DNA from 2 places in the Paenibacillus sp. FSL M7-0656 genome. Region 1 is predicted to be linked to the other one. Evidence: riboswitches for the same ligand, from Rfam matches in the RefSeq annotation. Region 1 holds a riboswitch; the other holds the start of a gene.

What was found. Region 1 has a riboswitch for glycine ahead of sdaAB (L-serine ammonia-lyase, iron-sulfur-dependent subunit beta). Riboswitches for the same ligand answer to the same signal wherever they lie in the genome.
Region 2: it holds a riboswitch for glycine, as region 1 does, so the genes downstream of both, gcvT (glycine cleavage system aminomethyltransferase GcvT) here and sdaAB (L-serine ammonia-lyase, iron-sulfur-dependent subunit beta) in region 1, are expected to answer to the same signal.

What each region holds. Positions count from the first base shown of each region.
Region 1 covers NZ_JBBOOT010000001.1:3,669,350-3,677,019, reverse strand. The annotation lists gene MHI01_RS16185 (collagen-like triple helix repeat-containing protein) at 1-1,086, shown strand, start outside; glycine riboswitch at 1,227-1,351, shown strand; glycine riboswitch at 1,356-1,492, shown strand; gene sdaAB (L-serine ammonia-lyase, iron-sulfur-dependent subunit beta) at 1,630-2,319, shown strand; gene sdaAA (L-serine ammonia-lyase, iron-sulfur-dependent, subunit alpha) at 2,309-3,286, shown strand; gene MHI01_RS16170 (alpha-glycosidase) at 3,469-5,229, opposite strand; gene MHI01_RS16165 (response regulator transcription factor) at 5,457-6,140, shown strand; gene MHI01_RS16160 (HAMP domain-containing sensor histidine kinase) at 6,137-7,648, shown strand.
Region 2 covers NZ_JBBOOT010000001.1:5,846,374-5,854,043, reverse strand. The annotation lists gene MHI01_RS25810 (hypothetical protein) at 373-816, opposite strand; gene gcvH (glycine cleavage system protein GcvH) at 1,318-1,713, opposite strand; glycine riboswitch at 2,057-2,179, shown strand; glycine riboswitch at 2,183-2,283, shown strand; gene gcvT (glycine cleavage system aminomethyltransferase GcvT) at 2,500-3,636, shown strand; gene gcvPA (aminomethyl-transferring glycine dehydrogenase subunit GcvPA) at 3,633-4,988, shown strand; gene gcvPB (aminomethyl-transferring glycine dehydrogenase subunit GcvPB) at 5,072-6,562, shown strand; gene ptsP (phosphoenolpyruvate--protein phosphotransferase) at 6,808-7,670, opposite strand, start outside.

The DNA of each region.
Region 1 (7,670 bases):
GGAACGACTGGAGTCGCTGGAGATACAGGTTCGACAGGCGTGACGGGAACGACTGGAATTACTGGAGATACAGGCGCGACAGGTGTGACGGGATCCACCGGAGCTACTGGTGCTACAGGGGTAACAGGCGCTACGGGAGTTACTGGCGATACAGGTGCGATAGGCGTCACAGGCGCTACGGGAGTTACTGGCGTTACAGGTGCAACAGGCGTGACGGGAACGACTGGAGTCGCTGGAGATACAGGTTCGACAGGTGTGACGGGATCCACTGGAATTACTGGAGTTACTGGTGACACAGGTACAACAGGAGTAACGGGAGCGACTGGAGTTACTGGGGATACAGGTGCAACAGGTATAACGGGATCCACCGGATCCACTGGTGATACGGGTGCGACAGGCGTGACGGGAACGACGGGAGTCACTGGTGTTACAGGAGCGACAGGAGTGACGGGATCCACCGGAATCACTGGAGATACAGGCGCGACAGGCGTGACGGGAACGACGGGAGCCACTGGTGTTACAGGAGCAACAGGACTGACGGGAACGACGGGATCCACTGGTGTTACAGGCGCAACAGGCGTAACGGGAACGACCGGAGCCACTGGGGTTACAGGTGCGACAGGCGTAACGGGGACGACCGGAGTTACTGGGGCTACAGGTGCGACCGGATCAACTGCAGCTTCGGCTCCGGCAGACTCTTCCTTGTTTGCTGATAGCCAGACCGCAGCGTTGGGTCTTTCATTAGTAGCTGAAACGACGATTCAGACACTTAATGTACCTGTAGTGGCAGGTCAACGCGTGAAAATAGACAACAGTACACAAGTAGCAGTAGTAGTAGGTTCTAACTGGACTATCGCATATAACATTAATCTGAGACGTAACGGAGTTCTAATTAATCAATTGCAACTCTCAAGGAGCGGTAATGCTGCGGGAACGTTAAGGTTTCTTTCCTCCAACACTTACGTGGATACTGCCCCTGCTACAACGACTAACGCATACACGATAAGCATCCAATTTACAACCACTACAAGCGTCACTAGTGCCTCAGCGGAAGTGAGAAATATTAATGCTATTCGCTTCAGTTAAAATAGACATCGAACTTATGATAATTACACGTTACTTTTGTTGACATATATGATGTTGTACATTACTCTATGGGTATGCTTGATCATGATCAAAAACTTAGAAATGTACCAATTCGAATCGAATTAAGATAATACAGCGGATGATAACGAGCGGGAGAGACCTGGGTTAGCCGAGCAATATGGCTAGTGTTCAGGCACCGAAGGAGCAAGCTGCTGCGCACCCGGCGCAGTGGTTAATCTCTCAGGTAAATGTACCATCGTTGGACGCAACTCTGGAGAGTGCGCGAACTGCGCCACCCAAGGGGTATATGATCAGTCAGCCCGGTGAACTTGTCTGTAATCGCAGGCAGTGCACCCTTGTCGTGAGACACTGCTGATCGTGAAACTCTCAGGTATCGAGGACAGAGAGAGGGCCTAAGGCCTTCTTCTGTCCTTTTTTGATGTCATCATATCTAAATAAGGGACATTGTGGATGAAACTCCTGGATCGAAATGACGAATACATTTTACAAATATGAATCATGATTAATAATGGAGGTTTACAAGTGCGATTTAAAGATGTTTTCTCAATTATTGGTCCGTCGATGACGGGGCCTTCAAGTTCACATACAGCTGGAGCGGCAAGGTTAGGGAGAATTGCTCGACAGTGGCTAGGATGTACGCCAGATCGTGCCCGGCTGACACTGTACGGTTCATTTGCAGATACGTATCAGGGGCACGGAACAGATCTGGCACTGATCGGCGGTCTGCTGGATTATGTCACAGACGATCCGCGTATCCCGGATGCAGAGCAATACGCAGAGGAAGCGGGCATGGAGGTTGAGTTTTATACAAGTGGCCTGCCTGCTCCTCATCCAAATACGGTCAAAATTGAGTTGTGGCATGGAGAACGTGCCTGCTCCTTAATCGGTGCATCCATTGGTGGTGGAAGCGTATCGGTGCATTCGATGAATGATTTTCGTGTTCAGATTAGTGGTGAGTTTCCAACACTCGTTCTGCGACATGCGGACAAAGCAGGGGTGCTTGCATCGGTAACGTCCACGATCAGTTCATCCGGGGTTAACATCGGGTATATGCAGGTGGACCGGAAAGCCCGTGATGGCGAGGCACTTACCGCGATGGAAATGGATGGTTTGCCTAATCCCGATATGCTCAAGCGTCTAAGGGAGCTGGACCATGTGCTAGACATTCGTGTTATTGATTTGAAGAGAGGAGTTGATTCGGATGCGATTTAAACATTTACACGAACTGAATACGATCTGTACAGCGGAATCCAAAACCATTGCTCAGCTAATGATTGAGGAGCAAGTTCAGGAGACCAATACACCGGAAGCGGATGTTGTGAAGCAGATGTCTGAATATTATCAGGTGATGAAGGAAGCGGTACGCAAAGGGTTAACGGAAGATACGACATCACGCAGTGGATTAACAGGTGGAGACGGCAAAAAAATGGCTGAGTACATTCGCAAGGGCGAGACTTGCTCGGGAGATGCTTCCGCACTTGCCATGGCGTATGCCCTGTGTGTATCTGAAGTGAATGCCTCCATGGGTCGGATCGTGGCAACACCAACAGCCGGTTCCTGCGGCATCATCCCCGGTGTGTTTATTAGCTCACAGGAGCGATTTGGCTGGACGGACGAACATTTGGTGAACGGGTTGTTCTGTGCGGGAGCGATTGGTTATGTTATTGCCAACAATTCATTTATCTCCGGGGCCGAAGGTGGCTGCCAGGCGGAAGTGGGTTCCGCGATCGGCATGGCTGCGGGTGCCATGGTTGAACTGCGTGGAGGTACACCGGAACAGGTCGTTCATGCCGTTGGTTTGGCGTTAAAAAATACACTGGGCCTTATCTGCGATCCGGTCGCAGGCCTTGTTGAAATCCCGTGCATCGTCCGTAATGGACTGGGTGCAGTTACGGCGCTGGCTGCGGCTGACATGGCCCTGGCCGGAGTGCGTAGTGCCATTCCGTCAGATGAAGTCATCGATGTCATGCTGGAAGTAGGCAGTGCGATGCCGAGCCGCCATCGGGAGACAGCCCAAGGCGGGTTGGCCCAGACGCCAACAGGCCGCAAAATGATGCAAAAGCTGGCTAAACCAAAGGCAAAGCGTGCCGAGCCTGAGCAGGAGTCGAAACCAGCGGATTCTGACACAACTACAAGTGGGGCGGACAATGCTCAAGTGGACAAGGGTACTCAGGTTTAAGCTGAACCGGGACCACCGATATATAAATCAGTGACATTATGATGTATAACGGCGAATACAAAATTACAAAACAAGCGTCCGCGAACCCGAATCCGGGTTATGCAGGACGCTTGTTTTATGCTGCCAGATGAAGCGAAGTTAGGATACTTATATTTGACTTCAGATGAATGTGTATTATGACTCTAGTTCTGGCTCACAGCCGTACTCAGTACGGCATATCCATACGCGGGCAGTTCAATGGCGAGTATGCCATCTTCCTTGGCAGTACGATGGTTTCCGCCGAATAACTCGGTCCATTCCTCGTCACCAGCCTCCAGCTCGACAATAGCCGTCTCTTCTGATCGATTGAACAGAACCAGAATGCGTTCCTCCTCATTTTGTCGCTCAAATACCAGTTGGCTGCCATCGGGACGAGCCTGCAAGAAACGAACGGTGCCTTCTGCACGCAGGGCAGGATGAGCATGACGCAGGGAGATCAGTTTCTGATAAAAGTTAAACAGCTCTCGGTCCTGCTTTGCTTCATCCCATTCCATGCATTTACGGCAGCCCGGATCATGTTCGCCGTCCATGCCAATCTCGTCTCCGTAATAGATGCACGGAGCACCCATATAACTGAACTGGAATAACGCAGCCAGCTTCATCTTGCGCTGGTCGCCTTCACACAGTGTGAGCAGCCGCGGGGTATCGTGGCTGTCCAGCAAGTTGAACGCCACTTCGCTGGCCTGAAGCGGATAACGGGATAACTGTCGCCCGATGGAGTTTGCGAACTGTTCGGCGTGCATCGTATTTTTCACAAAGAAAGCATTCACGGCATCGGTAAACGGATAGTTCATGGACGCATCGAACTGGTCACCTTGCAGCCAGGAGGAAGACTCGTTCCATACTTCGCCCAGAATATAGGCATCCGGATTAGCCGCTTTGACTACACGGCGGAAATCACGCCAGAATGCATCGTCCACTTCGTCTGCCACATCCAGCCGCCATCCGTCCGCACCCACTTCCTTGATCCAGTACTCGGCAACCTCCAGCAGATAGGCCTTAACCTCAGCATTCTCCGTATTCAGCTTTGGCATATGCGCTTCGAATCCGAATGTCTCATACGTTGGAATGCCGTCCTTCACGTCCAGCGGGTATTCATGTACATGGAACCAGTCCTTGTATTTGGATTGTTCTCCGTTCTTCTGCACATCAACAAACGGAGCAAATGTCTTCCCGGAATGGTTGAACACGGCATCCAGCAGTACGCGAATTCCACGTGCGTGGCACAGCTCGACCAATCGTTTCACGGTATCTGCGTCACCAAAGTGCCGGTCTACCTGCAGGTAGTCTTCGGTATCGTATTTGTGATTGGTAGTGGCTTCGAAGATGGGTGTGAAGTAGATCGCATTAATGCCAAGATCGCTGATGTAATCCAGATGGTCGATCACGCCCTGAAGGTCACCGCCGAAGAAATTGAAAGGTGTCGGCTCACCACCCCACGGCTCTACCTTTTCCGGACTAATATCCGGGTTGCCGTTGGCGAATCGTTCAGGGAAAATCTGATAGAACACTGCATCCTTAACCCATGCAGGGGGTGTGAATACAGCTCCAGCATGAATATAAGGGAACTGGAACATACGACCCGGATCGTCTGGTTCTTTTTCCTGGAAGTCCGTCTCGGTCATCCAGATCTGTTCGTCTCCGTTTTTGAGCAGAAAAGAGTACTTCAGTCGGTGGTAGGGAGGTTTCACCTCACCCTCGAAGTAATCGAACATGGAGTCAGAGGTGAACTTTGTTAAGGGAACCAGCGCTTTGGTTGCATCCCACGCATATTTATCCCCGGTCAGGGCATGTACCTCGGTCAGATCATTCTTTTTGGCACGCAGGCGCAGATGGATTGTATCTTGGTCATAGGCATAGGCCCAGTTTCGTTTCGGTTGATGATAAATAGCTTCCAGCAACATAATGATTTCCTCCCGTCAGGTGTAGCACTGATATGTACTTGGTAGACTTGATTAATATGACATTCCCCACGTTAATGGATAAGCTATAATTAGCATGTATGGTAACGTAAAGGACTTCAACATTTGCTCAACAAGACATGAATCCATATGATATAGACAGCTTTTATCATGATGATGCTCAGATATATCATTAACCCATTGGGGGCAGAAAGGAAACGAATATTCGGATGAAAACCAAACTGTTATATATTGAAGATGATACGGAAATTGCGACTTGGGTCAGAGCCGATCTGGAGGAGCGCGGTTATGAGGTGGTATGGCTCGGCAGTGGTGAAGGTGCAGCGGAGGCTGCTGTCGGTTGTTCACTCATTATTCTTGATGTCATGCTGCCTGGGCTGGATGGATTTACGGTGGGCCAGCGACTGAAAAAAGAACATCCCGCCGTGCCCATTGTCATGCTCTCGGCCAGAACGTCCATTGACGATAAGTTGCACGGTCTTGATTTTGCCGATGACTATGTGACCAAACCATTTCACCCCGATGAACTGGCTGCCCGGATTGAAGTACAACTGCGTAAGGCAGGAACAGCGGTCTCATCGGATACAGCCCTGAAGCTGGATCATCTCTCCATCTATGAGAAGGACAACCGGATCGTCAATGAGGAGACGGGAGATGAGATTATTTTATCGGGAAAACAGTTCCACATCTTCGCCTACCTGCTACGACATATGGGCATGATTCGAACCAAAGAGCAGATCTATGAAGCCGTCTGGAACGAGCCCTATCTGGATGGGGACAAAACTTTAATGGTACATATTCGACATCTACGCGAAAAGCTGGAGCTTGATCCGGCCAATCCTGTAGTTATTCAGACGGTCCGTGGTGTGGGATATCGTGTGAAGAAGCCATGAATAAAAAACAATCCGGGCGGCGCAAGCTTCGCTTTGGGCGGTCCTTGATGTCCAGATACATCCTCCTGATCTTGGCGGCTGTATTATTTGTGCCCGTTGTACTTCCGATCATATCCGTTATATATATTGTTGTAGTGAATAACACGGACACGAATATGAACCGCGCCGCGCCTTACGGTGATGTTACTAAGATCAGTAACCTCTGGTCACATGAAGCGAAGAACCTGGATGGTGCTTCGGATGAAGAGATTAAGGCCCGGTTGGAGCAATTACATGGCTCGTATCCCAAATCTTCCATGTATCGTGTGAGTGTGAGCGGTGAGACCCTCTTTATTCTTGGGGGTGAAGATGTAACGCTTCTGAAATCCACGTCGCCGGACGGGAGGACAGACACGACATTGAGATGGTCACTGGATTCCGGGCAAACGACAGAGACTTATATTCCAGCCTTATGGAATGTAAACAATACGGTGCAATTCATGAAAGTAGCTTCCTTTCGCGATCCACTGACCGTAGTTGCATATATTGGAGGAGCTGAGCAGGACAAAGGACAGGGATTCATGATCATTGAAGTGCCACGGTCACTTCTGCAAATGAATCAGAGTAACTGGCCGATGGAACTCTTGTATCTTGGTATCGTAATGACCCTCATCTTTCTGATCTTTATCATTATGTCGATTCTCTTCTTCGCACGCATTCGCAAACGACTTATTCGGTTGCAGACGGCCATGATGACCACAGGCAAGGAAGGTCTCCCGCTTCCGGTAGATATCCGCCGGACAGACGAGATTGGTCAACTGGAAGAATCCTTCAATCAGATGGTGCATCAACTGTCCGACAGCCGCCACCGTGAACGCGAGGAAGAACAATTGCGCAAACGTCTCATTGCAGGGCTTTCCCACGATCTGCGTACCCCGCTAACGGTGATTCGTGGACATATGCATGCTTTGCACAAGGAAGAGCTGAGCGAGCAAGGTGACCGTTCATTACATCGCATGGAAGCAAAGATGGAGGACCTCGGTGGGCTCATTGACAACATGTTATCCTACAATTTGCTCACAAGTGGGAAATATACACTGAAGCTGGAAGAGAAAGATATACTGCGGATCGTCAGGGAAACGGCGGCCGCCTGGTACCCGGTCTGGGAGAAAGAGCAATTCGATATTGATATTGACCTGCCAGAGGAACCGTTGATTTGGCATATGGATGAACAGGGCATGCGCCGTATTCTTGATAATTTGTTCCAAAACGTGATCCGTCATGCCGCCAACGGGAAATATATTGGTATATCTACTCAGGAGATTCAGGGTGAGACGGCCATCGTTATTCAGGATCGGGGTCCGGGAATGCAACCGAATTCCGACACAAAAGGCACAGGTCTAGGCTTATCCATTGTAGACCTGTTGATTCGTGAGATGGGTCTGCGCAAGCGGGTAGACAGTTCCGATACGGGTGTCCAGACATATATCTACAGTGGTAAGGGAAACAGGGAAACAATAAACCGCTGAATTAGCTTTTTTAAACTAAACT
Region 2 (7,670 bases), 2.2 Mb from region 1:
CTCCATACGAACTAGTGGATTTATTATACAACACAAGACTAAACCAAGTCGCTTAAAGAGAAGACGCTGACGCGGAGCCATTCCCAACGTGAGAACTGCTTTGACAATCCTTGTTTCGTTCTTTTTCTCACACTTAAAGGAAGGAAAAACTGTATATAGATAAGCCTCTGAATCTAGAGAAAACAACGAGCCAGATTACGGAATATATTTCGTTTTGCAACAAGGAAGGTGTCCAAGATAAAATAGGCGACCTCTCCCTGGTTAAATTCCAGAAAAAAGCCGCCGTTTAATTAATTTTTTCTTTTTTATTGTCTACTTGATGACAGGGCTATAACTATACTCATTCCTTTGTGTCTAATAAAATCATTAAATTTAATGATAGACTGCAGTAAAAATAGTTCTCACAGAGTATGAAGTATGATAAGGAAGATCCTGTATCTCAACTTTCACTCTCAAATTACGACTCGCTGCAAAAATCACTTCGTCTGAAAGTAGAGAGTTGACACTCAGTGCTGTAGCTAGAGAAATTGCACTAACATACCCCCCCAATACAGGAGATACCCTTGAAGCTATCATTGGAGCGATTGTTTCAACTAAGATTGCAGAATTACTTGAAAACCTCTTCATATTCGCTGCCAAATCTTTTACCGTATTTGCATCCATGTAATAGGTTGCAATGGTTTTATACTTTGGTTGGGAAACATCACCAATATAATCACTATTAGCTGAAGCTAGATTTGTGTTAACAGGAAATAATGGATAGGCGGCTGTTGCTAGCATTGAAGCTATTACGACTTTCTTTAACATGTTTTTCATTTAATATGTACCTCCAAATATAATATAATATAATATAAAAAATTAACTCAACTTAATATTCTCCAACAAAAACCATTATATTTCAACATTTAATTAATTTCAACTTATTTTCAATAATTTAGGATGAATAACCTATATGTATATAATTAGATTTCTTTAATACGAAAACTTTAAAGTCTAAAGTACATCAATTTGTATACCTTTTTTACTATTATCTTGTTCGCTGTCTTGTAACGAGGTTCAATATTCTTAGAAGGAATAAGTATTACCAAACTAGTTGGACACAAGTTTGGATAAGGGTAACTAAGACATTTGAAACCATAACGTAACCTTAGTTCTGCATGCTCCAAGAAATTTTGATAACGATATCATCCGTACATAAAACCTCCTTTTTATCCAAGAGCTATAAATCTCCAGGTTCAAAATTCAACAATCAGAAAATATCGACGAGAAAAACCTTAAGAAAGCATTTAGAAGAAGGCTTTCTTAAGGTTTTTCGTTTTAGTGGGCTTCCGTATGTTTCCGATACGCGTCTGCATTCATCAATGTAGACAATGCTGCTGTCAGATCTCCCTCAACACGGATCTCAATCATCCAGCCTTCCTCGTAAGGAGAGCTGTTCACAAGTTCAGGGGAGTCCTGCAACGAATCATTCACCGCAATGATTGAACCAGTGACGGGAGAGAACAAGTCCGACACCGTTTTGACCGATTCGATCGTTCCAATGCTGTCCTCTGCTTTTACATTGGTTTCAAGGTCAGGCAATTCCACAAACACAATGTCACCCAGCTGATGCTGCGCGAACTCGGTAATGCCAATACGTACAGTATCCTCCCCTACGGTTTGCACCCATTCGTGCTCTTCACTGTACAGGAAATCACTTTTCAATTCGCTCATCGATATCCGCCTCGCTTTTCATTAATGAGTACATGCGTTCTTTGACCTTAACCTTTTTCCCAGAACATAGCGTATGATATTTTTGAATCAAATGTCAAGATACCTCACAATTTATTTGCTGAACACCTCTAAATCCTGTAACCGGATTACACTCTTTCTTCATATACTGGTGAATATTAGAATAGTAAGCGTAGTCTTTTTAAATATACGAACAATAACTTAAAAAATAAAATAAATATTCGGTTTTAAATCATTATCTATGATATCGTTCTTGACATCGGTAGTGGATTCACGTTTTAATGAAAGGAGTAAATATGTTTATTGGACTATGTTATACCCGCGGATGAATGTAAAGGGAGAGATTACCCGTGACACCCGATTCGGGATGTACATGAGGTAACGCCGAAGGAGTAAACCACCGATAAGCGGAGGTGAATCTCTCAGGCAAAAGGACTTTTACGGGACGCAACTCTGGAGAGCATCTATTCGCCCTGTGCGGGCGTTATGATCACCCAAGGGGAAACCTGCTGCACAACGCAGCGGGGTAACTCTCAGGTACAAGGGACAGAGCCTTAGAATACAGCGTGCTACTTGGCATGCCGATTCTTTGGCCTGTCCTTTTCCTTTTTCCCAAAAAACGAAAAACAGGATGTAGAATGGCGCTGCCATAGCTGCCTTACCATACTTATGTGATGAAAATATCTAGCTGAAAATTTAAAAATACCCTGGTTCATTGATCCACGATTGTATATCCGGCCGGCTGACGGCCCATGACGAGGTGATTTGATGTCTGATTTGCTTAGAACACCACTCTTCCCACTATATCAGCAATATGAAGGCGTACGGTGCATTGATTTTGGAGGCTGGGAGCTTCCCGTACAATTTAGCGGAATCCAGAAAGAACATGAAGCGGTACGCGAGCGTGCTGGACTGTTTGATGTATCCCATATGGGCGAATTCACTGTACAGGGTGAGCAGGCTGAAGTTTTTTTGCAACAAATGATGACTAATGATGTGACCACGCTGGTTCCCGGTCAAGCCCAGTACACCCTGATGTGTTATCCAGATGGCGGTGTGGTGGATGATCTGCTCGTGTATAAGCTGGAAGATCAGCATTATATGCTTGTGGTTAACGCCTCCAACATCGACAAGGATTGGGCGTGGCTGCAAGAGCACTTGATCCCCGGCGTAAGCATGACCAATGATTCGGAGCAGACGGCGCTACTCGCCTTGCAAGGTCCACTGGCTGTAGACATTATCGGGAAAGTTACAGATACGGATGTAAGCTCGATTGAACCGTTTCGTTTTGTGCAGGATGCTGAAGTATGTGGAGTAAAATTACTGTTGTCCCGTACCGGTTATACCGGTGAAGATGGCTTTGAGCTATATGTTCCTGCAGATCAAGCCGCTGTGGTCTGGAATGGGTTAATGCAAGCCGGTGAAGGTCACGGACTTGTACCGACAGGCCTCGGTGCTCGGGATACACTGCGCTTTGAAGCAAAGCTCCCTCTGTATGGACAGGAATTGTCGGCAACTATCTCTCCGCTTGAGGCTGGTGTTGGCATGTTTGTGAAGCTGAATGCCGGACCTTTTATCGGACACGAAGCCTTGTTACAGCAAAAAACTGACGGGCCCGCCCGCAAACTGGTCGGCATCGAAGTGTTGGAGCGCGGTATTCCCCGCCCCCACTATCCGATTTACGCCGAAGGCGTACAGATTGGTGAAGTGACAACAGGCACGCAATCACCTACATTGAAGCGTAATCTGGGGCTTGCCCTCATCGACAGCAAATACGCTGCGCTGAGAACCCCGCTTGAGATTGAGATCCGCGGCAAGAAACTAAAAGCCGAGGTCGTGAAGACCCCTTTTCATAAACGGACACGTACGTCGAAGACACCTACTCAAGGAGCTGATCAAGCATGAGCAAGCACCGTTACATTCCCATGACTGAACAAGATCAGAGCGCCATGCTCGCAACCATCGGTGTGGATACGCTGGAGGATCTGTTTCAGGACATTCCAAAAGAGATTCGTTATCAGGGCGAGCTGCCCGTATCCTCCAAACTTGATGAATATGCGCTGACACGTCACATGTCCAAACAAGCTGGCGCCAACGCCAATTTCGAAACACACGCCAGCTTCCTCGGCGCTGGCATATATGATCATCATGTTCCTTCCGTCATCAATCATGTCATTTCCCGTTCCGAGTTTTACACTGCCTACACACCTTATCAGCCTGAGATCAGCCAAGGTGAACTACAGGCCATTTTCGAATTTCAATCCTACATCTGTGAATTAACCGGTATGGCTGTAGCCAATGCCAGTATGTATGACGGTGCAACAGCTTTTGCGGAAGCCGGTAATCTGGCCGCAGCGGCAACTCGTCGCAAACAGCTCATCGTATCCCGTACCGTTCATCCGGAAGCCCGTCAGGTATTGCAGGCATATGCGCACGGACTCCGTCTGGAGATTGTCGAGATTGGCTATAAGGATGGCCTCACTGACTGGGATGCCCTGCAAACCGCCATATCAGACGATACCGCTGCTGTCATGATCCAGAGTCCGAACTTCTTTGGTGCCGTGGAAAATGTGAAGCAGGCTGCCGACCTCGTGCATGCGCACAAGGGCCTGCTCGTTGTAAGTGCCAACCCGCTATCGCTGGGTCTGCTGGAAGCCCCAGGCAAGCTGGGTGCCGACATCGTTGTTGGCGATGCGCAGCCCCTCGGTATCGCCGCTTCACTCGGCGGCCCAACATGCGGATATTTCGCCGTATCCCAGCCTCATATGCGCCGAATTCCTGGCCGAATTGTAGGCCAGACCACGGATCGCGACGGCAAACGTGGTTTTGTACTCACACTGCAAGCACGTGAACAGCATATCCGCCGCGAAAAGGCGACATCCAACATCTGTTCCAACCAAGCTTTGCTTGCACTCAGCGCATCTGTGTACATGTCCATCATGGGTAAACAGGGTATGATCGATGTCGCGGATCTGAATTTGCAAAAGAGTCATTACACCCTCAATACATTAACTGCGATTCCTGGAGTTAGCCTTACTTTTAATGCACCAACATTTAATGAATTTGTGATTAAGCTTCCTGAAGGAACCGATGTGGATGCACTTCAACTGAAACTGCTGGATGCCGGCTTTATTGGTGGTTACGAACTCGGACGTGATTATCCGGAGCTTGCCGGACATATGCTGATTGCTGTTACCGAACGGCGCACTAAGGAAGAGATTGACGAATTCGCACGAGCATTGGAGGGATCGCTGTGACTCAGGAAACGACGACGACAACGACAACATCGGTAGACGGACAATCGGATGCGAGTACAGCTGTCTCCACTTCGGCTCAATCTGTGTTAGAAAAATTCAACGCACAGACCTTATCTCCTGCTCCGGAACAATCATTGATTTTTGAACTCAGCAGCCCTGGGCGTGTCGCTTATTCCTTGCCAGAATGTGACGTTCCTCGCCAGTCTGCCGATACGTTGATTCCCCGGGAAATGCTCCGTTCGGAAGCAGCAGCGCTGCCGGAAGTGTTTGAGGTAGATGTTATTCGACACTATACCGCTCTGTCCCGCCGCAACTTCGGCGTAGATAACGGATTCTATCCACTGGGCTCTTGTACGATGAAATACAATCCAAAGATTAATGAGGATGTTGCCCGTTATAATGGATTCGCCAAAATCCATCCGTACCAGCATGAATCCAGCATTCAAGGTGCACTTGAACTGTTGTATACGTTGCAAACCGACCTTGCAGGTCTGACAGGTATGGACGCTGTGACCTTGCAACCAGCAGCTGGTGCCCATGGAGAATGGACTGGACTTATGATGATTCGTGCCTACCACGAAGGTCGTGGCGAACAACGTACCAAAGTCATCGTGCCCGATTCTTCGCATGGTACCAACCCGGCAAGTGCAACCGTTGCAGGATTTGAAACTGTGACGATTCCATCCCGCGCAGACGGACTGGTCGATCTGGATGCACTCCGTGCAGCCGTTGGTTCGGATACAGCAGCCTTGATGCTGACCAACCCGAATACAATTGGTTTGTTCGAGAAAGACATTCAGGAGATTGCATCCATCGTACATCAGGCTGGTGGCTTGTTGTACTACGATGGAGCCAACTCGAATGCCATTATGGGTATTACCCGTCCGGGTGATATGGGCTTTGATGTGGTGCATCTGAACTTGCACAAAACGATGAGTACGCCTCATGGCGGTGGTGGACCTGGCGCCGGACCAGTTGGCGTGAAGAACCGTCTGGTTCCGTTCCTGCCTAAGCCCATGGTTATCAAAAATGATGACGGTATGTATGCATTCGATCGTGAAGGCGATCAATCCATTGGCCGAGTGAAAGCCCACTACGGTAACTTCGGTATATTGGTACGTGCCTATGCCTACATTCGTACCTATGGACCGGAAGGATTGCGCCGTGTATCTGAATGTGCGGTACTCAATGCTAACTATATGATGACCCGTCTCGCACCTTACTACGAGATTCCATATCCGGGTGTATGCAAACATGAATTCGTCATGTCTGGTCGGGGTTTGAAGCAATATGGTGTGCGCACACTTGACGTTGCCAAGCGATTGCTTGATTTTGGATATCACCCGCCTACGGTGTACTTCCCGCTCAACGTGGAGGAATGCATCATGATCGAACCGACAGAAACCGAAAGCAAAGAAACGCTGGATGGGTTCATTGATACGATGATACGGATTGCCAAAGAAGCGGAAGAGACACCTGAATTGGTCCTGAACGCACCTTACGGCACACCGGTTACTCGACTCGATGAGACCACCGCTGCCCGCAAACCTGTACTTAACTGCGCTTGCAGTTAATCAAATCATTGTTATCACGAAAGCTCTTGCTGATGTTCCAATCAACAAGAGCTTTTTGTGTTGCCTTCCCTTTTACTGATGTCACTCTTACAGCTCACCATCATCCTGTTAGAGTATTTCTCAACGTTTATAACAAAAAAAGCCGATATCCACAATGAATCGCGGATACCGGCAAAATCGCTGCATCAATGCAGCTCATTATCGGAAAAAGAAAAACCTCAAATCCGGAGGAAACCCCGGCAAAATTACGCTTTAATGCTTTGAACCAATTCAACAACTTGTTCAGCCGTTTGCATATCCAGAGCTTTAGCAGCCAGTTCCTGCATATCCGCACGGGACAGCTTGGTGATCTGACTACGAGCTGGCAGAATGGAGGTTGCGCTCATGCTGAACTCATCCAATCCAAGACCAAGCAACAATGGAATTGCCGTTTCGTCTCCTGCCATCTCACCACACATGCCAACCCATTTGCCTTCACGATGCGCTGCATCGATAACCATTTTAACCAAACGCAAAATGGCTGGGTTGTAAGGTTGATACAGATAAGCTACTCGTTCGTTCATACGGTCAGCAGCCATCGTGTATTGAATCAGATCGTTCGTTCCGATACTGAAGAAATCCACTTCTTTGGCAAATTGATCCGCCAGAACTGCAGTCGAAGGAATTTCGACCATGATTCCGAGTTGAATGCTGTCAGAAACAGCAATACCTTCAGCAACCAGCTTCTCTTTCTCTTCGAGCAAGACAGCTTTTGCTTCACGGAATTCACCGAGTGTTGCGATCATTGGGAACATGACACGCAGGTTTCCATGTACGCTTGCACGCAGCAATGCACGCAATTGTGTACGGAAGATATCCAGACGGTCCAGACACAGACGAACTGCGCGGAAGCCGAGGAATGGATTCATTTCTTTTGGCAGATCCAGATATGGAAGCTCTTTGTCTCCACCGATGTCGAGTGTACGAACAACGACAGGTTTGCCTTCCATTTTTTCCAGTACCGCTTTGTAAGCATTATACTGAATGTCTTCGGAAGGAAGCTTGTCTCTGCCCATGTACAAGAACTCGGTACGGTACAGGCCTACAGCCTCGCCGCCGTTTTCCAGAA